Regions from separate parts of the Stenotrophomonas sp. AN71 genome, predicted to be linked through region 2. Evidence: predicted binding sites of a transcription regulator. Region 2 holds the regulator's gene; the other holds the start of a gene.
What was found. The regulator FliA, encoded in region 2, starts transcription of late flagellar genes. The targets are predictions, from matches to a motif close to TAAAGTTTNNCNNNCNNNGGCCGATAA.

Region 1 (11,408 bases), on a different contig from region 2:
GCATGGTGGGCGGGGTCCGGGTGCGACGGCCCTCATTCTAGCGGCCCTTTGACACTGACTGACCGTCGGTCATTGACCGACGGTCAGTCAGTAGCTACGATGCGCGCAGTTCTTTCCGGGGTACGCGCATGCAACGCTTCCGACGCCCGGCGCTGGTACTGGCGGCCTATCTGGGCACGTTCCTCGCCTCGCTGGACATCAGCATCGTCAACGTCGCCCTGCCGACGCTGCAGCAGGCGCTGCACACCGACATGGCGGGCCTGCAGTGGGTGATCAACGCCTATGCGATCGCGCTGTCGGCGGTGATGTTGTCGGCGGGACCGCTGGGAGACCGCCATGGCCATCGCCGCATGTGGTTGCTGAGCGTGGCCACCTTCATCCTGGGCTCGTTGCTGTGCGCCGGCGCGGCCACTCTGTCCACGCTGGTGGCTGGGCGTGCGGTACAGGGCGTGGCCGGCGCGCTGTTGATTCCCAGCGCCATGCCGATCCTCAGTCATGCGTTTCCCGAGCCTCGCCAGCGTGCCCGCGCGATCGGCGGCTGGTCGGCCTTCAGCGCATTGGCGCTGGTGCTGGGGCCGTTGCTGGGAGGGGTGCTGGTGCAACGGGTGGGCTGGCCCAGCATCTTCCTCATCAATGTACCGTTGGGCGTGCTGGCACTGGCACTGGGTGCCTGGGGCATTCCGGAGCGGCGGCATCCGCAGCATGCAGCGCTGGACCCGGCCGGCCAGTTGCTCAGCATCATCGCGCTGGGCGCGCTCAGCTACGGGTTGATCGCGATCGGCGAGCATGGACTGCTGGCATCCCGGACGACGCTTGCGCTGGGCGTCGCGGCGCTGGGCCTGCTGGCGTTCGCGTGGGTGGAACGTCGCGTTGCGCGCCCGCTGCTGCCGCTGGATCTGTTCATCGACCGGCGATTCCGCATGTTGAACCTGGCGTCGTTCGTGCTTGGCTTCACCGCCTATGCCAGCCTGTTCTTCCTGTCGCTGTTCTTCCAGCAGGCGCAGGGACGCGATGCCGCGCAGGCGGGCGTGCAGCTGGTTCCACAGTTCCTGCTGATGGGGGGCGTGTCATTGCTGTTCGGTCGCCTGGTTGCACGCATCGGCCTGCACACCGCGCTGACGCTGGGCTATGCGCTGACCGGTGTGGCGTTGTGTGCGATGACCTCGTTCGAGCCGGCAACGTCGCGTGGATATGTCTGCGCATTGCTGATGCTGCTCGGCATCGGAATGGGCCTGGCGGTCCCGGCGACCGGCATGGCGGTCATGGCCTGCGTGCCTGCCGAACGCACCGGCATCGCCTCGGCGACGATGAACGCGTTGCGCCAGGCCGGCATGAGCCTGGGGATCGCGTTGCTCGGCAGCCTGATGAGCCTGCGCGCGGTGCAGCAGTTCTCCGTCTCCGCGCGCGCCGCCGGCCAGCCCGTTCTGATCCAACACGCGCGTGCGCTGATTCTGCAGCCGCCGCTGATGCCGCCTGCGTCGGAGATGCTGGCCTGGTATCGCAGCGCGATGGCCAGCGGGTTTGGATGGGCGATGGCGCTGGCCGGTGCGCTGGCGATCGCTGTTTCTGCGGGCCTGCATCGGCAGCGCATGGGGCGGTGACCGTTCTGCATTCAGCCCTGTTGGCGGGGCGGGATGTCCGGCGTGGAATCGGCGACCTGCTGCTGTTGTTGCGATGGTTGCCGTGCATTGGCGTGGCGCGCATGCCCACCTTCGCGACCGATCGCCGCCATGTGCTGGCGGTTGCGGCTGATGGCCTCGCCTCCCTTGCGGCCAGCGACGCGCGCCTCGGCAGGACTGAACTCGTGCGCGTTGCCCGATGCATGTGCCGCACGTCCACCCTTGGCGGCGATGGCACGCTGCTTGTCCTGGTCCATCGCGGCAAAGCCGCGCTGGGACGTGCTGTGTTCCCGGTCTGCCATGTGAATGCTCCCTTTGTTGCAGGTGGCTGCCATCGTCGCCGTTGTCCGGCTAAAACGATGTACGCGCCGGCCGCATGACCTTCACACGGCACGGTACTTTCGTTCACGGGTTGCTACGGTGCCTGTCGGTGCGGTGCGACGGATCGCGACCGCCAGGGCGTCAGCGCTTGCGGGCTTCTCGCAGGCGATCCGCGAACGGACGCTGTTCGAGCGCCTGCATTGCCTGGCGCAGGACCTGTTCGAGCGGCAACCCGAGATCGGCATCGAGGCTGCGCGCGGCGTGCGCGGTGGCCAGCCATTGCGCCTGCAGGGCAGGCAGCGTCTGCTGTGCATGCGGGGTCAGTTGAAGGATACGCTCGCGCCCGTCCTCGCCGTTCGCGGTGTGCAGCCAGCCGTCGCGCACCATCGCCGCAACCGTCTGGCTGAGTGCCGAATGGCTCAGCCCGCAGGCGATGGCCAGGTCCTTGATCCGGCAGGGGCCCTGCGCCATCAGCGTGCGCAGCACCGGCGTGTAGCGGGGGCGATAGTCCAGCTGCAGATCGCGGTAGGCCTGTTCGACGGCAGGATCGAGCTGGTCGAGCAGGGCGCGCAGCAGGGTACCCAGCGTGGCGTGTTGGAGATCCATATCGGTGATGATATATAAGCACTTACATATCATCAACGTGGGGCGGGTCATGATGGTCTCCTGGATGTTCGGTGCGCTGCTGGCGGCGGCCTGCCCGGCGCAGGACGCCGTGCTGCAGGCGGCGGCCTCGGCGGTACAGGCGCAGTACCTGGATGAAGGCGAGGGCGCACGCATCGCCGAGGCCCTGCGCAGCTGGGCGAAGCAGCAGCGCTACGCCGCCAGCTGCGCCGACCCGGCCGCCTTCAGTGCGCGCCTGAACCAGGATCTGGACAGCTTCGATGGTCACTTCCATGTCGAGCGGGTGGACGCGGCGGCCGGCCAGGACGATTGGCTGATGGCCTGGCGTGCCGACGCCTACCGCAACGGCGCCGGCGTGCGCGAGGTGCGCGTGCTGGAAGGCAACATCGGCTACCTGCGGGTGAGCACGTTCTACCCGCTCGAGCTGGCGCAACCAAAACTGGCTGCGGCCTTTGCCTTGCTGGCCGACACCGATGGCCTGGTGCTGGACCTGCGCCAGAACGGTGGTGGCGACGATGGCAGCGCGGACCTGCTGGTGCGTACCCTGCTGGAAGCAAAGAACGTCGCGGTGCAGCAGTTGGAGCAGCGCGGCCGGCGCAGCGAGGTGCCGCTGCCGCCGGCGAGTCTGCCCGCTTACCTGAAGCCATTGGTGGTGCTGGTCGACCGTCGTACCGCCTCGGCGGCCGAGTTCGTCGCCTATTCGCTGCAGGCGCTGGGCCGCGCGCGCATCGTTGGCACGCGCAGTGGTGGCGCCGCGCATATGTTCGGCGATCCTGTGCTGCTGCCGGATGGCTATCAGATCAGTATTCCCGACCGTCAGCCGATCAACCTGCGCACCGGTGGCAACTGGGAAGGCACCGGTGTCGTGCCCGATGCAGCCGGTGGCGACGATCCGTTGTTCGTCGCCCGGCAGCTGCTGACCCCGCCCGAGTCGTCAAGATGAACGCACATCGGAAGCACGCTCCTATCGCAGACGCGGCGATGCATGCCTAGAATCGAAGCATCCCGGTAATTCCCGGGCGCTTCGAGTGAATGGACTCAATGAAGATTCTGTTGACCGGCAGTTCCGGGCGCATCGGGCGTGCGATCTTCGGTGCGCTGGCGGCTGCCCACGAAGTGGTGGGGCTGGATCGCAGCCCGTTTGCCACCACCCGCATCATCGCCGATGTCACCGATCGCCAGGCGATCGCGCGCGCAGTGCAGGGCGTCGACGCGGTCATCCATACCGCGGCGCTGCATGCCCCACACGTCGGGCTGGTGCCGGACGCGGTGTTCCAGCAGATCAACGTGGACGCCACCGCGCACCTGCTGCAGGCCGCACGCGAAGCCGGTGCACAGCGCTTCGTGCTGACCAGCACCACCGCGCTGTACGGTCACGCCGTGGTGGCCGGTGGCTGCCGTTGGATCGACGAAGACACCGAGCCGCTGCCGCGCACGGTCTATCACCGTACCAAGCTGCAGGCCGAAGCGCTGGCCGAAGCTGCGGCCACCGTGGATTTCAGCGTGCGCGTGCTGCGCATGGGCCGCTGCTTCCCCGAGCCTCCCGAGCGCATGGCGATGTTCCGCCTGCACCGTGGCATCGACGCACGCGATGTGGCCAGCGCACACGCCGCCTTGCTGCTGGACCAGGGCGCCGCGTTCGCGCGCTATGTCGCCTGTGCGCCGACCCCGTTCCGGCGTGAGGACTGCCTGCAGCTGGCCAGCCAGCCGCGCACTGTGCTGGCCCGCCGTGCGCCGCAGCTGTTGGCTGAGTTCGAGCGCCGCGGCTGGCCGTTGCCGCTCAGCATCGATCGCGTCTACGACAGTGCCCGCATCCGCAGTGTGCTGGGCTGGCAGCCGCGCTTCGGGCCGGACGATGTGCTGCAGCAGTACGCCGTGGGCAGCATCGAAGTGCTGCCGCGCGCGCAATGGATCAAGGACCGCGTGGCCGAATGAGGAGGGCCGGCCGGACGGTTGGCTGACCCGTCCCTGAGCAGGTTCAGGAAAGTGCGGATGCGACGCCTCAACCTCGTTGGCGGCCGGCCGCTAACCCGGTGCGCTTCCAGCGCCGGGCTGGTCCCGGCGGCCGGTGGCCTGCGCGACGGATCGCGCGCCTGCGCGGTGCCCTCGCGGTACCGGTCGTCCTGAACTGCCTTGCGGACCCTTCCATGCCCCCTTCCCGTTCCGCCGCTGCCCGCCGTCCGGGCAGCATCGCCCACAAGCTGATGCTGGGCACCGCCGTGATCGCACTGCTGTGCTTCGGCCTGACCGCGTTCCTGATCTACCGCCAGGCCAGCGCCAGCCTGATCAATGCCTCGCGCCAGACCATGTCCAGCGAGGCCACTGCCGAGGCGCGCCAGGTCTCGGCCGACCTCGGCACCGCCTTCGCCAGCAACGACGCCATGGTGGAAACCGTGCTGGCCCAGCGCGCGCGCGGTGATGTGCCCGATCGTGCCAGCCTGGCCGCTGTGCTCGGCGAGCAGCTGCGCACCCATCCGGAGTGGCTGGGCAAGAGCACCATGTGGGAAGCCGATGCCTTCGATGGCAAGGATGCCGCGTTCGTCGATACCGACGCACACGATGCCAGCGGCCGTTTCATGAGCTACTGGGCCTGGCATGACGGCAAGCCGCAGCAATCGCCGATGACCGACTACACCGAGACCGCCAGTGGCTCCGGTGACTGGTACGTCGTGCCCAGCCGCGACAAGCTGGCCAAGGTCAGCGAACCCTACGCCTACGACATCGCCGGCCAGCAAGTGCTGATGAGCACGCTGAGCACGCCGATCGTTGAAAACGGCAGGTTCCTGGGCGTGTTCACCGTTGACTTCTCGCTGGCTGCCCTGCAGAAGCATCTGGCCACGTTGAAGCCGATGGGCGCCGGCCGCGTCGAACTGCTCTCGCCCAAGGGCGTGGTGCTGGCGTCGGCCACCGCCGCCGAAATCGGCAAGCCGCGCAGCGATGCGCTGACCCGCAGCATGCTGGCCGACATCGCCGCCGATCGTCCGTTCGAAGCCTTTATCCCGGATGCGGACGGCAACGTACGCGTCTATGTGCCGCTGCGCGTGGGCGATGCCCCGCAGCGCTTCGCGCTGGGTGTGGTGATGCCGCACGCGGTGATCGTGGCTGAAGCGCGCCAGCTGCTGTGGCTGACCCTGCTGGTCGGTGTGGTCGCTGCACTGACCCTCAGCGCGGGTGTCTACGTGCTGCTGCGCCGCCTGGCCATCCGCCCATTGGCCGAAGCGGTGCGCGTGGCCGGTGACGTTGCTGCCGGCAAGCTGGACAGTACGCTGCCGGCACGCAGCAACGACGAAGTGGGGCGCCTGCTGGAGGCGATGCAGGGTATGCGCGGCCAGCTGCAGGCGGTGATGGTTGCACAGGCGGAGATGGCGCGTCGCCACGACGCCGGCGAAATCAGCTACCGGATGGATGCGGCGGCATTCCCGGGTGAGTACGGGCGCATGGTGGCCGACAGCAACCAGCTGGTCGCCTCCAGCAATGCCGTCACCCAGCGCCTGGTGGAAGTGATGCAGCGCTACGCGGTGGGTGACCTCAGCGTGGACATGGAAGCCCTGCCGGGCGAGAAGGCGGTGTTCACCTCCGCCATGGCCACCACCAAACACAATCTGGCGGCGATCAACGAACAGATCCAGCAGCTGGCGGCTGCCGCTGCCGACGGCGACTTCGCGGTGCGTGGTGATGCCCTGCGCTTCGACCATGATTTCCGCCGCATGGTGGACACCCTCAACACCATGATGCAGGTGAGCGATCACAACCTGGCCGAGCTCTCGACGCTGCTGCGCGCGATCGCTGCTGGCGACCTCAGTGCACGCATGCAGGGCGACTTCCATGGCGTGTTCGCGGTGATGCGCGACGATGCCAACAGCACCGTGCAGCAGCTGACCCGGATCGTCGGCCAGATCCAGCAGTCGGCGGCCAGCATCCGCCTTGCCGCAGGCGAAATCGCCGCCGGCAACAGCGATCTGTCGCGTCGCACCGAGCAGCAGGCCGCGAACCTGGAAGAGACCGCCGCGTCGATGGAGGAGTTGACCTCCACCGTGCGCCAGAACGCCGACCATGCGCTGCAGGCCAACACCCTGGCCGGTTCCGCCGCGGGCGTCGCCAGCGAGGGCGGCCAGGTGGTCAGCCAGGTGGTGCAGACCATGGAGCAGATCGAGGCGTCATCGCAGCGCATCGCCGAGATCATTTCGGTGATCGATGGCATCGCCTTCCAGACCAACATCCTGGCACTGAACGCGGCGGTGGAAGCAGCACGTGCCGGCGAGCAGGGCCGTGGTTTCGCCGTCGTCGCCAGTGAAGTGCGCGCGCTGGCACAGCGCTCGGCCGGTGCGGCCAAGGAGATCAAGGAGCTGATCGATGCCTCGGTGGCGCAGGTCGGCACCGGTGCGCAGCTGGTGCATGGCGCCGGCCGCACCATGCAGGAAATCGTCGGCCAGGTCGGGCGTGTGAACGAGATCATGGCCGAGATCTCGGCGGCTTCGCGCGAGCAGTCGGCGGGCATCGAACAAGTCAACCAGACCGTGGTGCAGATGGACGAGACCACCCAGCAGAACGCCGCCTTGGTGGAAGAAGCCAGTGCTGCCGCGCGCGCGATGGAAGAGCAGGCCGAGCAGCTGGCGGTGGCGGTATCGCGCTTCCGCCTGCAGGCCGAACCGGTGGCCGCTGCCCGCCACGCGGCCTGAGCTTCCGGCTCCCACAAACGACGACGCCCGGCCGAAGCCGGGCGTCGTCGTTTCCGCGCAGTGGCCGGATCAGGTCCGGCCAGCGCAGGGGTTCAGAACATGCCTTCGAAGGGGTTCCAGCTGGCCTTGCCCTTCACCTGCTCCAGGTAGTAGCTGTAGTTGGTGCTGGAGGCGACCAGGAAGTTCATGGCGATGAACAGGGGGCGCGCGACGACATCCGGCAGGAACAGGGAGACGATGGTGAGCACGATGCCGATACCGATCACCACCAGTGCCTTGCGCCACATGCCCAGGATGAGCAGGTAGATGAAGCCGAAGAAGAAGGCGAAGAAGTTGATGTTGACCTTCAGGCGGTCGCCGAAGGACAGCGCCTTCCAGGCCTGCTTGAAGCCCGGCTCCTTGGGAGCGCCGTGCTGCTGGAAGAAGGTGAAGCGGAACTGCCACTTCGGGCTGAAGCGGGAAAGATCGACGGCATTCATTGACGGATACGTCCTTGTAGGAAAACGGTTACATCGTAATGGCGGAGCGGTTCAGGAAGCCAGCCCCTGGCGTCAAAAATGTGACGCCGGCGCACGCACGGGGCTGCGGCCGGCCGCCGCACCGTCACCCGCCCGCCTTGTTTTTAGGATAGGGTGCGCAGTTCCGCCGCCGCCCCTGCTTGGATCCGTGTGGTGGCGGGATGTCCATGGAGGTTGCATGACCACACCTGCTACACCGGAAAACGCACCGGGACCGGTGCTCCTGCCGACACCTGAAGTGGTGCAGGCGCAACAACTGCTCGCGCGCCAGCAACTGGCAATGGCGATGGACCGTGCACGCACGGCCGCCACACGGGATGCGGCACCGGCCGCGTTGGAAAGCGAGTAAACCGCAACACCGCCGATCGCGCTGGCTTGCCGCCAGCGCGATCGCGGCACGCGCATCAGAAGCGTGCGGTCATGCTGAGGAAGTAGCTGCGCCCGGCCACGAAGTAGTCGGTGGAGCCTTCTGCATACAGCTTCTTGTCGGCCAGGTTGCTGACGCCGCCGCGCAGGGTCAGCACCTCGTTGACGTTCCATGCCGCGGTCAGGTCATACAGGGTGTAGGCCTTGAGGAAGGTCGTGGCGATGCCGGTCTGCTTGCCGGTGTACTGCGCCGACAGGCTGCTGGAGAACACCGTGCCGGGCGTCCAGTCCAGCGACGAATAGCCGGAGAACTCCGGCGTATCGATCAGGTTGCGGCCGGTGGTCAGGTTCTTCGCTTCCTTCATCCAGGTCGCCGAGGTGCGCCAGCGCCAATGCTCGCCGAAGCGGACGTTGAAATTGCCTTCCATGCCGCTGGTACGGGCGCGCTGTACGTTGCTCATGCGCGTCCACCAGATGCCATTGAACCGCCCCAGTGGTGCGTACTCGATCTTGTTCCTGAAGTCGGTATGGAAGTAGGTCAGGCCGGCATCGACCAGGTCGTTGTCGAAGCTGATGCCGATCTCACGGTTGGTGCTGGTTTCCGGATCCAGGTCCGGGTTGCCGGCCATGTAGCAACCGCCGCGGGTATAGCCCAGCGGAATCAGCGAGGTGCAGCCACGGCCACCGGACTGGGTGGCGGCGGTCGCCGAATTCTCGGTCAGGCTGGGCGCACGGAAGCCCTTGGAGACGCCACCACGGATCGTCCACTGCTCGGCCGGGTGCCAGACCAGATAGGCGCGCGGGCTGACATGGCCACCGAACTTTTCGTGGTGGTCCAGGCGCGCGCCCAGGGTCAGGGCCAGGGTGCGGTGTAGTTTCAGTTCGTCCTCGACGAACAGCGCCCAGGTATCGACCTGCAGATCGGAGCCGCTGACTGCATTGCCGGCGTAGTCGATCGGCGTCTGGCCGATGGTGTCGGTGTTGGTGAGCTCCTGGCGCTTCCACTGGCCACCCACGGCGAACTGGTGCTCGACGCCGAGGGTGAACGGCGTGCTCAGGCTGCCTTCGATGATCGTATCGGTGGCCTCGGAACGACCGGTGGGGCCGATGTCGTTCTTGTACTCGGTCCAGTAGGCGCTGAGCTTGGAAGTGCCAAAACGCCAGGTGCCGTCATGGTTGAGCGCCAGCGAGCTGCGCTTGAGTTCGCTGGCGCCCCAGGCGCCCTCGTCCTGCTTCTCCAGCGAGGCATCGATGAAGGCCTGCTGCACGCCGTGGCCGGCCTCCAGCGAAAGGTTCTGCGCATCGCTCAGCTTCCACTGCAGCAATGCATCGACGTTGCGATCCTTCTCGCCCGCATACGCATTGCCGTAGACACCGCCATTGGACTGGTCGGAGTCGCGGCGCATGCTGTTGGCGCCGATGCGCAGGCCGAAGCGCTCGCCCAGCGGGCCGGAGAACGTCGCACCGATCTGCTGGGTGTCGCCGCGCTTGCTGTCAGAGGGGCGGGTGTAGCTGTGGGTGGCGCTGCCGTTCCATTCGTCGCCGATCCGCTTGGTGATGATGTTGATCACCCCGCCCATGGCATCGGAGCCATACAGCGAAGACATCGGCCCACGCACGACTTCGATGCGCTCGATCTGGTCGGGCGAGATCCAGTTCAGGTCCTGGCGGCCGAGGTCGGGGCGGTAGTTGGTCGAGGCCGAGCTGCCCATGCGCTTGCCATCCACCAGTACCAGCGTGTAGTTGGACGGCATGCCGCGCAGCTTGATCTTGGACTGTTCACCGCTGGCGCTGAGGCCGCCGGTGACGCCTGGCACGCGGCTGAGCAGGCTGGCCAGATCGTGCACCGGCTGGCGCTCGATGTCCTCGCGGCTGATCACGCTGATGCTGGCCGGGGCATCCTTGATCCATTGCTGGTTGCCCGAAGCGGTGACCACCACGGTATCCAGGTCCTTGGTGGAGGCATCGGCGCTGGCCTCGGCGGCGGCCAGGCCGGGCAGGGCCAGCAGGCAGGTAGTGGCCAGCGCAGTGGCCAGGCGGGTGCGCGACAGGCGCGCGGAACGGAAATGGGACGGCAGGGACATGACGGCTTCCAAGGGGAGATGGGGGACCCGGTGGAAGCAGCAGGCGCAGGCAGACAGCAGGCAGCCCCCTTCCATGGGTCGTCGGGCGCACGGTGCGGACCGGCGCAGCTGGGTGGGTTGCAGCCGTGCGGAGGACGGTGACCTGCCTGGTTAATGAAATGATAACCGTTCGCGTTTGTTACGATCCAGTACCCCGTGTAACGCAATGACACCCGGCCGTCTCCTGGCGGCATCGCCTGCTGCATGCTGAATGGGGATAAATCCCGGCGTAGACCTTCGCACGCGGCTTACATCCGGCGGCCTAGACTGAGCCGCATTTTCGATTCCGCCCCGTTGGAGATCGTGTGGGTTCCGGTAGTGATAGACATCGACTGTGCGGCCTGAGGCCGACACAGCCAGGACAAGTGCGGGCGCCGGGAAAGCGCACCGGGAACCTTCGTGCATGCAGCCCGGCCGGGATGGCCGGCCGTGCCGACTGCGTGGAGTAGGCGGTGATGGGGGGTCAAACCATCCACGCGGAAACGGATGCGCCCCGGCTCGACGCCGGCTGGGCGTTGCTGCCCGCTGAATCTCCGTTGCAGATGCCCGAGCAGACCTTGCGCGAAGGCGCGCTGAAGGTCCGCCGGCATCGTACGTCGCCGCGCCTGATCGGCCTGCGTCGGCTCTACATCTTCGGTGGCACGCTCGGCATGACCGCCGTGGCCACGCGGATGATGTGGCGGGTGCTGTCGGCCAATGGCATCAGCGTGCTCGAAGCATGTCTGCTGGTGCTGTTCGTCGGCCTGTTCGCCTGGATCGCGCTGTCCTTCGCCAGCGCCCTGGCCGGCTTCCTGACCGCCGTGTTCGACCGTGGCTATCGCCTTGGCATCGACCCGGACAAGCCGTTGCCGACCGTACACAGCCGCACCGCGCTGCTGATGCCGACCTACAACGAAGATCCGCGCCGGCTGCTGGCCGGCCTGCAGGCGATCTACGAGTCGGTGGCCGCCACCGGTCAGCTCGATCGCTTCGACTTCTTCGTACTCAGCGATACCCGTCGCGAGGACATCGCCGGCGCCGAGGAGCAGGTGTTCTCCGAGCTGCGCGAGCGGGTTCCGGACGGGCAGACGCGGCTGTTCTATCGCCGCCGTGGCGACAATACCGGGCGCAAGGCCGGCAACATCGCCGACTGGGTGCGGCGCTTCGGCGGGGCCTACC
Region 2 (11,408 bases):
CATCCGTGAAGTAGCCGACGGCAACAAGGTCGCCATTGTCTCCGCCCCGCCTTTGGCACGCGCCTTGTATCGGGAAGGCCAACTCGGAAAGGAAATCCCCGTGAGATTGTATTCGGCCGTCGCCCAGGTCCTGTCCTACGTCTACCAGCTGCGCACCTGGCGTACTGGCCCGATGCCGGACGCCCCGCACATCCAGGTGGATGAATTCGGCAAGGGAGGTCGCCCGTGAGCGCCCAGCCCTCCTCCGGTTTCAACACCCGCCGCGCCCTGGAAATGATCCGCCAGGGGCTTGGCGCGCCGCTGATCGTGCTGGCCCTGCTGGCCATGGTCGTGGTGCCGCTGGCCGCACCGGTGCTGGACGCACTGTTCACCTTCAACATCGCCATCTCGCTGATGGTGCTGCTGGCGGTGGTGTACGTGAAGCGTCCGCTGGATTTCACCATCTTCCCGATCGTGCTGCTGATCACCACCATGCTGCGGCTGGCCCTGAACGTGGCCTCCACGCGCGTGATCCTGCTCAATGGCCAGAACGGCCACGAAGCGGCCGGCAAAGTGATCGCCGCCTTCGGCGAATTCGTGATCGGCGGCAACTACGCGGTCGGCATCGTGGTGTTCGCGATCCTGACCATCATCAACTTCGTGGTGATCACCAAGGGCGCCGGCCGCGTCTCGGAAGTGACCGCGCGCTTCATCCTCGATGCGATGCCCGGCAAGCAGATGGCGATCGATGCCGACCTCAACGCCGGTTTGCTGACGCGTGAAGAAGCCAAGCTGCGCCGTGAAGAGGTCCGTGAGGAAGCCGACTTCTACGGTGCAATGGACGGTGCCAGCAAGTTCATCCGCGGCGATGCCATCGCCGGCATCCTGATCCTGTTCATCAACATGCTCGGCGGCCTGGCCGTGGGCGTGCTGCAACATGGCATGCCGTTCGGCGAAGCTGCCGCCACCTACACCCTGCTGTCGATCGGTGACGGTCTGGTGGCCCAGCTGCCGGCCCTGCTGGTGTCCAGCGCGGTGGCGATGCTGGTCACCCGCGCCTCGCGCTCGCAGGACATGGCCCAGGCCATGACCGGCCAGGTATTCGGCCAGTACCGTGCGCTGGCCATCACCGCCGGCATCCTCGGCGTTGTCGGCCTGGTGCCGGGCATGCCCAACGTCGCTTTCCTGACGCTGGCCGCGATCCTCGGCTTCATCGCCTGGAAGGTATACCGCAAGGGCAAGGTGGCGGCGTCGGATGCCGCTGCGGGCGGCAGCGACGGCGCCGCACTGAACGCACTGGGCCGCCCGGCCGCGCCGGCACCGACCGCCGAACTGAGCTGGGACGAGCTGCGCCCGGTCGATCCGCTGGGGCTGGAGGTCGGCTACCGGCTGATTCCACTGGTGGACAGCAACCAGGGCGGCGAACTCATGGCGCGCATCAAGGGCGTCCGTCGCAAGCTGACCCAGGATGTGGGGTTCCTGATTCCCTCGGTGCATATCCGCGACAACCTGGAACTGCCGGCCAATGGCTATCGTGTGCTGGTGCATGGCGTACCGGTGGCCACCGCCGAGATCCACCCCGACCGTGAGCTGGCGCTGGACCCAGGCAGCGCCCTCGGCGCCCTGGAAGGTATCGCCGGCAAGGACCCGGCGTTCGGCCTGGATGCCACCTGGATCCAGCCGCACCAGCGCGCCCAGGCCGAAACACTGGGCTACACCGTGGTCGATCCGGCCACCGTGGTCGCCACCCACCTTTCGCACCTGATCCGCGAGCACGCGCCGGAACTGCTCGGCCACGAGGAAGTGCAGCACCTGCTGGCCAACCTCGCCAAGAGTGCGCCCAAGCTCGTCGAAGATCTGACGCCCAAGGCGCTGCCACTGTCGGCGGTGGTGCGCGTGCTGCAGAACCTGCTGGTGGAGCGCATCCCGATCCGCCAGCTGCGCAAGATCGCCGAAGCGCTGGTCGAACATGCCCCCAGCAGTCAGGACCCGGCCGTGCTCACTGCCGCCGTGCGCACCGCGCTGGGCCGTTTCATCGTGCAGGAAATCGCCGGAATGTCGGCGGAGCTGCCGGTGTTCACCCTCAACCCACAATTGGAACGTGTCTTGCAGGAGTCCACGCAGGGCAACGGCGCCGCGCTGGAACCCGGACTCGCAGAGCGACTGCACCAGAGCCTGGCCGACTGTGTCAGCAAGCAGGAAGCCCGCAACGAGCCCGCGGTCGTGCTGGTACCGGGCCCGGTGCGCGCCGCGCTGGCGCGCCTGGTCCGGCACAGCGTTCCGTCGCTGTCGGTCCTGGCCTACAGCGAGGTGCCGGAGGACAAGCGCTTGAAGCTGGTCGGAACGATCAGCTGACACCGCCCTCCATCGCGCCAGAAAACAGACACCACTTTCGATCCAACGCAACAGACAGATTCCAAGGGGAACCCGCACCGTGCAGACCACCGAACACCCGAGTTCTCCGACCGCCACCCCGCCGTCTTCGTCCCGTGACCACAGCATGAAAATCAAACGATTCGTCGCCGCCGACATGCGTTCGGCCATGAACCTGGTGCGCAAGGAACATGGTCCTGACGCCGTGATCCTGTCCAACCGCCGGATCGAGGAAGGCATCGAGATCGTCGCCGCCGCCAACTATGATGAAAGCGCCGTGCAGCGTGCGCTGGAAGCCTCGCGCCGTGATGTGGCTCCGCCGCCGCCGAAGCCGCGCACTGCCGCCGATGCGGTGATCGCTGCGGTCACCCGCCGCCGCAGCAGCGGCCCGGCCCCGGAGCCGGTCGCCGCCACCACGTCGGCCGTCGCCGCCCTCGCCCGCGCTGCAGTCGGCGCCACCGGCCGCACCCTCGACAGCGCCGACGAGATCGTACCGACCCGTGGCAGCACCGGCTTCGCCGCCACCCTGGCCCGCGCTGCCGTCAACGAACCGGCGCTGCCGGAGCAGATCTTCGCCCCGTACGCCGATGCCATCGTTGCGCCGGCGGCCAGCATCAGCGCGGCAGCCAACCGCGCCCGCTTCCAGATCGATCCGCCGCATGAAACGCATCACGAAAGCCCGGCCCCGGCCGTGCAACCGCCGCCGCTGCCTGTCGCCGTGGCCGGTACGCCGCAGGACATGATCGTCAATGAACCGGCGGCACCCGACACCCTCGCCGACGCCACGCCTGAGCCCACCCTCGCCCCGGCCCCGGTGCTGACCGTGGTGGCCCAGGACGATGCCGAGATCCGCCAGCTGCGCCAGGAAGTAGCCGGCATGCGCCAAGTGATCGAGCGCGAGATGAACCGCTTCACCGACGAGCGCCTGCGCGGCTGCCCGGTGCGCGCCACCGCGCTGGACCTGATGGACGAATATGGCTTCGATGCCGGGCTGGCCCGCGACGTGGCGATGCAGATCCCGCTGGAGACTGAAGCCCATCGCGGTCGCGGCCTGATGCTGGGGCTGATCTCGCGCAAGCTGCCGATCGCCCCGGTCGATCCACTGGAAGAAGGCGGCGTGATCGCGCTGGTCGGCCCAACCGGCGCCGGCAAGACCACCACCATCGCCAAGCTGGCCTCGCGCTTCGCTGAGAAGCACGCGCCACGCGACGTCGCCCTGGTGACCACCGATACCACCCGCATCGGCGCCCGCGAGCAGCTGTACGGCTATGGCCGCCAGCTGGGCATCGCCGTGCACGAGGCCAACAGCGGCACCGACCTGGACCAGCTGCTGGAGCGCCTGAAGGACTACAAGCTGGTGCTGATCGACACCGCCGGCCTTGGCCCGCGCGACCGTGCACTGGCTGCCCAGCTGCAGTGGCTGCGCGCCGCCCGCCAGGTACGCACCCTGCTGGTGCTGCCGGCCAACACCAGCTTCGGCGACATGGACGAAGTGGTCCGCCGCTTCGGAGCGGCCAACCTGCAGGGCCTGGTGCTGAGCAAGCTGGACGAGACCGGCCGCTTCGGCAACGCCCTGTCGGTGGCCGTGGACCATGCCCTGCCGATCACCTGGGTGACCGACGGCCAGGACGTGCCGGACGACCTGCACCGGGCCAGTGCAGCCAATCTCGTACTTCGCCTTGAAGATTTGCGCCGAGCGGCCGATATGCCCTGCAACCCGGAGTTGAACCATGCCGTCGCGTGAGTACGCCAAGCTGACCAAGACCTTCCCGCTGTCGGCCACCCGCAGCGAGCCGCTCGGCCCTGTGCGCACCATTGCCGTGACCGGCGGCAAGGGCGGCGTGGGCAAGACGAACGTGTCCGCCAACCTGGCCGTGGCGCTGGCCGGCATGGGCAAACGCACGCTGCTGCTGGACGCCGACCTTGGCCTGGCCAACATCGACGTGATCCTGGGGCTGAATCCCACCTTTACGCTGGCCGACCTGGTCGCCGGCCGCTGCACGCTGGACGACGTGATCGTCGAAGGCCCCAACGGTGTGCTGGTGGTACCGGCCGCGTCCGGCCGCCGGCACATGGCCGAACTGGCCCCGGCCGAGCACGTCGGCCTGGTCAACGTGTTCTCCGAACTGGAACGCGAGCTGGACATCATGGTGGTGGACACCGCCGCCGGCATCACCGATGGCGTGCTGACCTTCTGCCAGGCCGCGCAGGACACCGTGGTGGTGGTCTGTGACGAGCCGGCCTCGATCACCGACGCCTACGCGCTGATCAAGGTGCTCTCGCGCGAACGTGGCGTGGACCGCATCCAGGTCGTCGCCAACATGGTGCGCGACCCCAACGAAGGCCGCGTGCTGTACGAGAAGCTGACCCGCGTCTGCGAGAAGTTCCTCGCCGATGTCTCGCTGAACTACCTGGGCTGCGTGCCGCAGGATGACTGGCTGCGCCTGTCGGTACAGCGCCAGCAGCCGGTGGTGAAGGCCTACCCGTCCAGCCCGGCAGCCCTGGCGATCACCGAGATCGCCCGCCGCACCGCACGCTGGCAGGCGCCGACCGAACCGCGTGGCGGCGTCGAGTTCTTCCTCGAACGCATCCTCAAGCAGCGCGGGGTAGCCGCATGAAAGGCGCAGCCCAATACAGGGAAGTGCAACGTTCAGCCGCGAACGATGTCATCGCCCAGCATTCGGACCTGGTGCGGCGTATCGCCCATCACCTGGCCGCTCGCCTGCCGGCCAGCGTCGAGGTCGATGACCTGATCCAGGCCGGCATGATGGGCCTGATCGAAGCCTCGCGCAGCTACGACGCCGACCAGGGCGCCTCGTTCGAGACCTACGCTTCCATCCGCATCCGTGGCTCGATGATCGACGAGATCCGCCGCGGCGACTGGGTGCCGCGTTCGGTGCATCGGCGTGCACGCGATGCCGCCGCCACCATCCGTCGCCTGGAACAGAGCAGCGGCCGCGCCGCCAGCGCCACCGAGGTGGCCGCGGCGATGGAGATGCCGCTGCCCGAATATCTGCGGCTGATGGAAGACGCCGCGCGTGGCCAGGTGCTGAGCCTGGAATCGCGCATCGAAGACCAGGGCGAGCTGGACACCGTCGCCCAGGGTGGCCCGACCCCGCAGCAGGTGCTGGAACGCGGCGAGTTCGGCCGCGAACTGGGCAAGGCCATCGGCCACCTGCCCGAACGCGAACAGCTGGTGCTCTCGCTGTACTACGAACAGGAGCTGAACCTGAAGGAGATCGGCGCGGTGCTCGGCGTGAGCGAGTCGCGGGTCTGCCAGATCCACGGCCAGGCGGTGCTGCGCCTGCGTGGTCGACTGAAGATATTCGAGGCCGTCGACGCCGGCCTTGAAGAATGAACATGCCCGAGGCGGCTGCCCCCGGCCGCCCGGATTGAACAACAAAGGAATTCCGCTTTGAACAAGAACATGCGCATCCTGATCGTCGACGACTTTTCGACCATGCGTCGAATCGTCAAGAACCTGCTGGGCGATCTGGGCTTCACCAATACCGCCGAAGCCGAGGACGGGCATGCCGCACTGTCGTTGCTGCAGAGCCAGCCGTTCGATTTCGTGGTCACCGACTGGAACATGCCGGTGATGACAGGCATCGAGCTGCTCAAGGCGATCCGCGCCGACGCCAAGCTGAAGACGCTGCCGGTGCTGATGGTCACCGCCGAAGCCAAGCGCGAGCAGATCATCGAAGCCGCCCAGAGTGGCGTCAACGGTTACATCATCAAGCCGTTCACCGCGCAGACCCTGGAAGAGAAGCTCGGCAAGATCTTCGAGCGCCTGGCGGCCAGCGCCTGATGGATACCACGGTCGACAAGAACGCCCTCTCCCTGCGCCTGCAGGAAGCCCTGGACGCCCTGGAGTCCGGTGACGAAGCCGCATGGCGGCAGCGCATCGACGGACTGGTCGCGCTGCGCACGCAGCCGATGATGAGCGGCCTTTCGCGGCTGGCCCGCGAGCTGGGGCAGGCGCTGGGTGAACTGCCGACCGTGCCCAGCGAGGCCGGCGAACTGGACGACGCCTGCGCGCGCCTGGACCACGTGGTGGCGATGACCGAACAGGCCACCCATCGCACCCTGGACCTGGCCGAAGAGTGCCGCAGCCTGACCGAACAACTGCGCGCCGAAGGCCTGCAGCCGGGTCAGGACGCGCAGCTTGAGCGCATCCGCCACAACCTGACCGAGATCGCCCTGACCCAGAGCTACCAGGACCTGACCGGGCAGATCATCCGTCGTGTGGTCGGCATCGTACGCCGCGTGCACGAAGGTTTCGGCGCGCTCGGCCTGCCGCCGGAACAGCATCGCACCGACCCGGAACTGGCCGGGCCGGCACTGAAGGGACTGGACCGCCACGCGGTCTCGCAGAACGACGCCGACGACCTGTTGTCGGACCTGGGGCTGTAAGCATGAGCGCGGTATCCGACGACATCACTGCCGATTTCATCATCGAAGCGCAGGAGATCCTGGACCGCCTCGGCGAACAGCTGGTGTCGCTGGAGCAGGCACCCCAGGACACCGAGCAGCTCAATGCGGTGTTCCGTGGCTATCACACGCTCAAGGGCGGCGCCGGCTTCCTCGGTGTCACCGCCATGGTCGAGCTGTGCCACGCCGCCGAAGAAGCGCTGGGCATCGCGCGTGCCGGGCAGGCCCTGCTCCAGGCCCATCACTTCGACGCGGCCCAGCAATCGCTGGACTACCTGCAGTCGATGCTAGATGCGGTGTCGTCGGGCACCGAACCGGGCTATGCGCCGCCCGAGCTGATCGCGCAGTTCGACATGCATGGCAGTGCCGCGCCCGCCGCGTCGGTCACCGCACCCGCTGCCGCTGGCGGCGACCTGATCACCGATGACGAGTTCGAGGCCCTGCTCGATCAGCTGCATGGCGGCAACGCACCGACTGCGGTGGCCCCGGCAAAGAAGGCCGACGATGGGCTGATCAGCGAAGACGAATTCGAAGCCCTGCTCGACCAGCTGCACGGTGGCGCCGCGCCCGGCACCACACCGGTCGCCGTTGCACCATCGGTACCGGCGCCGGCACCGACAGCGCGCCCTGCCGCGTCCGCCCCGGCCGCCAAGCCGGCGAGCAAGCCGCTGGCAGAGGCCGAACACACCGTACGCGTGGATACCAAACGCCTGGATGCGATCGTCAACCTGATCGGCGAACTGGTGTTGTCACGCAATCGGCTGAAGACGCTGCGCGCACGCCTGCGCGATGAAGAGCTGGACCGTGCTGTGTCCACCCTGGACATCGCCACCGCGCGCCTGCAGTCGGCGGTCATGCGCACCCGCATGCAGCCGGTCGGCAAGGTGTTCTCGCGCTTCCCCAAGGTGGCCCGCGACGTTGCCCGGTCGCTGAAGAAGGAAGTGGATCTGGAGCTGATCGGTGCCGAAACCGAGCTCGACCGCAATCTGGTCGAGGCGCTGGCCGATCCGCTGGTGCACCTGGTCCGCAATGCCATCGACCATGGCGTGGAGATGCCTGAACTGCGAGAAGCGCAGGGCAAGCCGCGGATGGGCCACGTGCGTCTGTCGGCCCAGCAGGAAGGCGACTACGTCAGCATCGAGGTGCAGGACGATGGCGCCGGCATCGATCCGGAAAAGCTGCGCGCGAAGGCGCGCGAAAAGGGCCTGATCGATCCGGAAGCCGCCGCCCGCCTGAGCAGCGAGGAGTGCCTGCACCTGGTGTTCCTGCCGGGCTTCTCGACCAAGCAGCAGGTCACCGACATCTCCGGCCGTGGCGTGGGCATGGACGTGGTGCAGTCGCGCATCCGCGAGCTGAGCGGCCAGATCCAGATCCAGTCGGAACTGGGCCGTGGCAGCCGCTTCCTGATCCGCGTGCCGCTGACCCTGGCGATCCTGCCAACCCTGCTGGTGCAGGCCGGCGAGGACGTCTATGCGTTGCCGCTGGCGCGCGTGATGGAAGTCCTGCACGCCCCGCGCACCTCGCTGGGCTGGTTCGACGGCCGCGCCGTGCTCGACCGCCGTTCGCACACCCTGCCGCTGGTCGATCTGCGCCAGTGGCTGGATGTGACGCCTGCCGCGTCGCCCCTGCTGACCATCGTGGTGCTGCAGGCCGGTGAGGCCCGCTTCGGCCTGGTCGTGGACCAGGTGCGCGGGCGCGAGGAAGTGGTCATCAAGCCGCTGCCAAAAGCCCTGCGCGGTCTGCGCGGTTACGCCGGTGCAACCTTGATCGGCGATGGTCGCATGGCGCTGATCCTGGATGTGGATGGGTTGAGATGACCCCAGTCGGGCATGGCCCGGCGAACCGAAAACTGTGACCACCGTCTGTACGTACGCTCCCGGTGTCTCAAGTCCCATTCACACAAGCCGATACCGGACCCATGGATAGACTCAGCCTTATTGGACTCTTTCTCGCGCTGGCCTCACTGGTCGGCGGCAGCATCCTCAAGGGCGCCGGCCTGGCGTCGCTGTGGTCGCCGGCGGCGTTCGTGATCGTGATTGTCGGCACCATCGCCGCGATCCTGCTGCATACCTCGCCGGCGGTGTTCAAGCATGCGTTCAAGATCGTGCGCTGGGTCGTGCGTCCGCCGCACAGCGATCGTCGTGAACTGATCCAGCAGATCGTCGAGTGGAGCAACATCGCCCGTCGCCAGGGCCTGCTGGGCCTGGAATCGCAGGTGGAGGCGCAGCAGGACCCGTTCCTGCGCAAGGGCCTGCAGCTGCTGGTGGACGGCGTCGAGCCCGAATCGATGCGGCACATGCTGGAAATCGAACTGGGCAGCCAGGAACACCAGGACCAGGCCGGCGCCAAGGTGTTCGAGGCAATGGGCATCTATGCACCGACGCTTGGCATCATCGGCGCCGTGCTCGGCCTGATCGCAGTGATGAAGAACCTGGCCGACCCCAGCAAGCTCGGCCACGGCATCGCCGCCGCGTTCACCGCCACCATCTACGGTATCGCTTCGGCCAACCTGCTGTTCCTGCCGGTTGCCGCCAAGCTCAAGAGTGTGATCTCGCACAACACGCGCGACCGTGAAATGGTCATCGAAGGCCTGATCTCGATCGCCCAGGGCGAGAACCCGCGCAACATCGAAACCAACCTCTCCGGCTTCCTGCACTGACATGGCCCGCCGCAAGCACCACGAAGAGCACGCCAACCATGAGGCATGGGCGATTCCCTATGCCGACCTGATGACGCTGCTGCTGGCCTTCTTCGTGGTCATGTACGCAATCTCCTCGGTCAACGAGGGCAAGTACCGGATCATGGCCGACGCCCTCACCGATGCGTTCGGTGGCGCACCGCGCACCATCAACCCGGTGCAGGTCGGCAACAAGCAGGTGCAGGGCGGCGGCTGGGACAGCCCCTCGGTGATCAAGTCCGGCACCAAGGTTGGCCCGTCCGCGCCGGCGCCCTCGCACGACCCCACCCTGTTGCCATCGATGGCCTCGCAGATGCGCATGCCGGTGTCGGTCCACAACCAGGAACAGATCGCGCGTGCCGAGCGCCAGCTCAGCAGCATCGCCGACCGCCTGACGGCCGCACTGGCACCACTGATCGATCGCGGCATGATCAGCGTGCGCCGCACCGAACTGTGGATCGAGGTCGAGATCAACAGCGACATCCTGTTCCCCACGGGCTCAGCCGCGCTGGACGTGCATGCACGGCAGACCCTGGCCAGCCTGGCCGAGGTGCTGCGCGACGTACCCAACAGCGTGCGCGTGGAAGGCCACACCGACAATGTGCCGATCGCTACCGCCACGTTCCCCTCCAACTGGGAACTGTCGGCCGGTCGCGCGGCCAGCGTGGTGCACCTGTTCGCCGACCAGGGCGTGCAGCCGTCGCGGCTGGCGATGGTCGGCTACGGCCAGTTCCGCCCGCGCGAGGAGAACGAAAGTGCGCAGGGCCGCAACCGCAACCGGCGGGTGATGGTCATCATCCTGGCCGACACCAGTCATTCGGTGGACCCGCTCGGTGAACGCCTCAATGCCGCCACCGGCGCCGTTGGCAACGCCTCCCCCGAACAAGCCGACGCAACTCCGGCTACCTCCCCCATCGCACCGGTGAAGTTGCCGCCGGTGCCGGCTGGCAGCCGTGTCGGCGCCGCCGTTCCCCCGGCAATGAAGGAGTAAACCGATGCGCATCTGGGCAGTCGCCAACCAGAAGGGCGGAGTCGGCAAGACCACCACCACCCTCGCCCTCGGCCGCGGCCTGGCCGGGCTCGGCCATCGCGTGCTGCTGATCGACCTTGATCCGCATGCCTCGCTCAGCCGCGCGTTCGGTGTGCCGGTGGATCCGCCGCCGGCCGGTGTACTGGAACTGTTCGGCGCGCCGCCAGCAGATCTGTCCAGCCTGTGCCACGCCAGCAGCATCCATGGCCTGGACTACGTCTGCGCGCAGTCGGCACTGGCGACACTGGAGCGACGCAGCGCCAACCAGCCCGGCCTCGGCCTGGCCCTGCAGAACGCGCTCGCACGCCACCAGGGCCAGCACGACTACATCCTGCTGGACTGCGCACCGACGCTCGGCCTGCTGATGATCAATGCGCTGGCTGCCGCCGACCGCCTGATCATCCCGACACAGGCCGAGCCGCTGGCCCTGCATGGCCTGGAGGGCATGGTCCGCACCGGCGAGATGGTCGAGCGCTCGCGCCGCCGTCCGCTGCCGATCTCGATCCTGCCGACGCTGTTTGACCGTCGCACGCGTGCCGGCAACGAATCGCTGCGCACCATGCAGGACCGCCATGGCGCGCGCGTCTGGGAGGATGCGATTCCGATCGACACCCGCATCAGCAACGCCGGCGGCCTGACGCTGCCCAGCGTCGGCGAGGACTACCCGGGCCGTGGCCTGGCAGCCTATCGCCGTGCATTGAACTGGATCCTCGGCGAGGATGCCCGCGCGCTGGAGCAGGCCGCATGAACAGCACCGGCGTGTTGGACGACTACCTGGACGAACTGCTGAGCGAAGCGATTGTTGCGGCTCCGCCTGCCACGCCAACTCCCGGTAGCGCCGGGCCACGCCCGGCGAGCACAGCAGTCGCAGAACGCGAGCCGACCTGGGACGATCTGCCGGCCGAAGTGGTCCATGAA

Region 1: ABH900_RS03910 (methyl-accepting chemotaxis protein) is a predicted target of FliA. The motif match lies at 4,567-4,593, and genes of this name have one in related genera.

The regions. Positions count from the first base shown of each region.
Region 1 is NZ_JBNDKU010000002.1:36,864-48,271, reverse strand. Features, by position in the region: gene ABH900_RS03940 (TetR/AcrR family transcriptional regulator) at 1-4, opposite strand, end outside; gene ABH900_RS03935 (DHA2 family efflux MFS transporter permease subunit) at 129-1,601, shown strand; gene ABH900_RS03930 (KGG domain-containing protein) at 1,613-1,921, opposite strand; gene ABH900_RS03925 (MarR family winged helix-turn-helix transcriptional regulator) at 2,082-2,546, opposite strand; gene ABH900_RS03920 (S41 family peptidase) at 2,596-3,507, shown strand; gene ABH900_RS03915 (NAD-dependent epimerase/dehydratase family protein) at 3,606-4,499, shown strand; gene ABH900_RS03910 (methyl-accepting chemotaxis protein) at 4,712-7,243, shown strand; gene ABH900_RS03905 (DUF2628 domain-containing protein) at 7,336-7,722, opposite strand; gene ABH900_RS03900 (hypothetical protein) at 7,940-8,110, shown strand; gene ABH900_RS03895 (TonB-dependent receptor domain-containing protein) at 8,166-10,211, opposite strand; gene mdoH (glucans biosynthesis glucosyltransferase MdoH) at 10,706-11,408, shown strand, end outside.
Region 2 is NZ_JBNDKU010000001.1:561,781-573,188, forward strand. Features, by position in the region: gene flhB (flagellar biosynthesis protein FlhB) at 1-229, shown strand, start outside; gene flhA (flagellar biosynthesis protein FlhA) at 274-2,334, shown strand; gene flhF (flagellar biosynthesis protein FlhF) at 2,480-4,096, shown strand; gene ABH900_RS02455 (MinD/ParA family ATP-binding protein) at 4,083-4,970, shown strand; gene ABH900_RS02460 (RNA polymerase sigma factor FliA) at 4,967-5,710, shown strand; gene cheY (chemotaxis response regulator CheY) at 5,768-6,160, shown strand; gene ABH900_RS02470 (protein phosphatase CheZ) at 6,160-6,765, shown strand; gene ABH900_RS02475 (chemotaxis protein CheA) at 6,768-8,600, shown strand; gene ABH900_RS02480 (flagellar motor protein) at 8,702-9,442, shown strand; gene motD (flagellar motor protein MotD) at 9,444-10,451, shown strand; gene ABH900_RS02490 (ParA family protein) at 10,456-11,238, shown strand; gene ABH900_RS02495 (chemotaxis protein CheW) at 11,235-11,408, shown strand, end outside.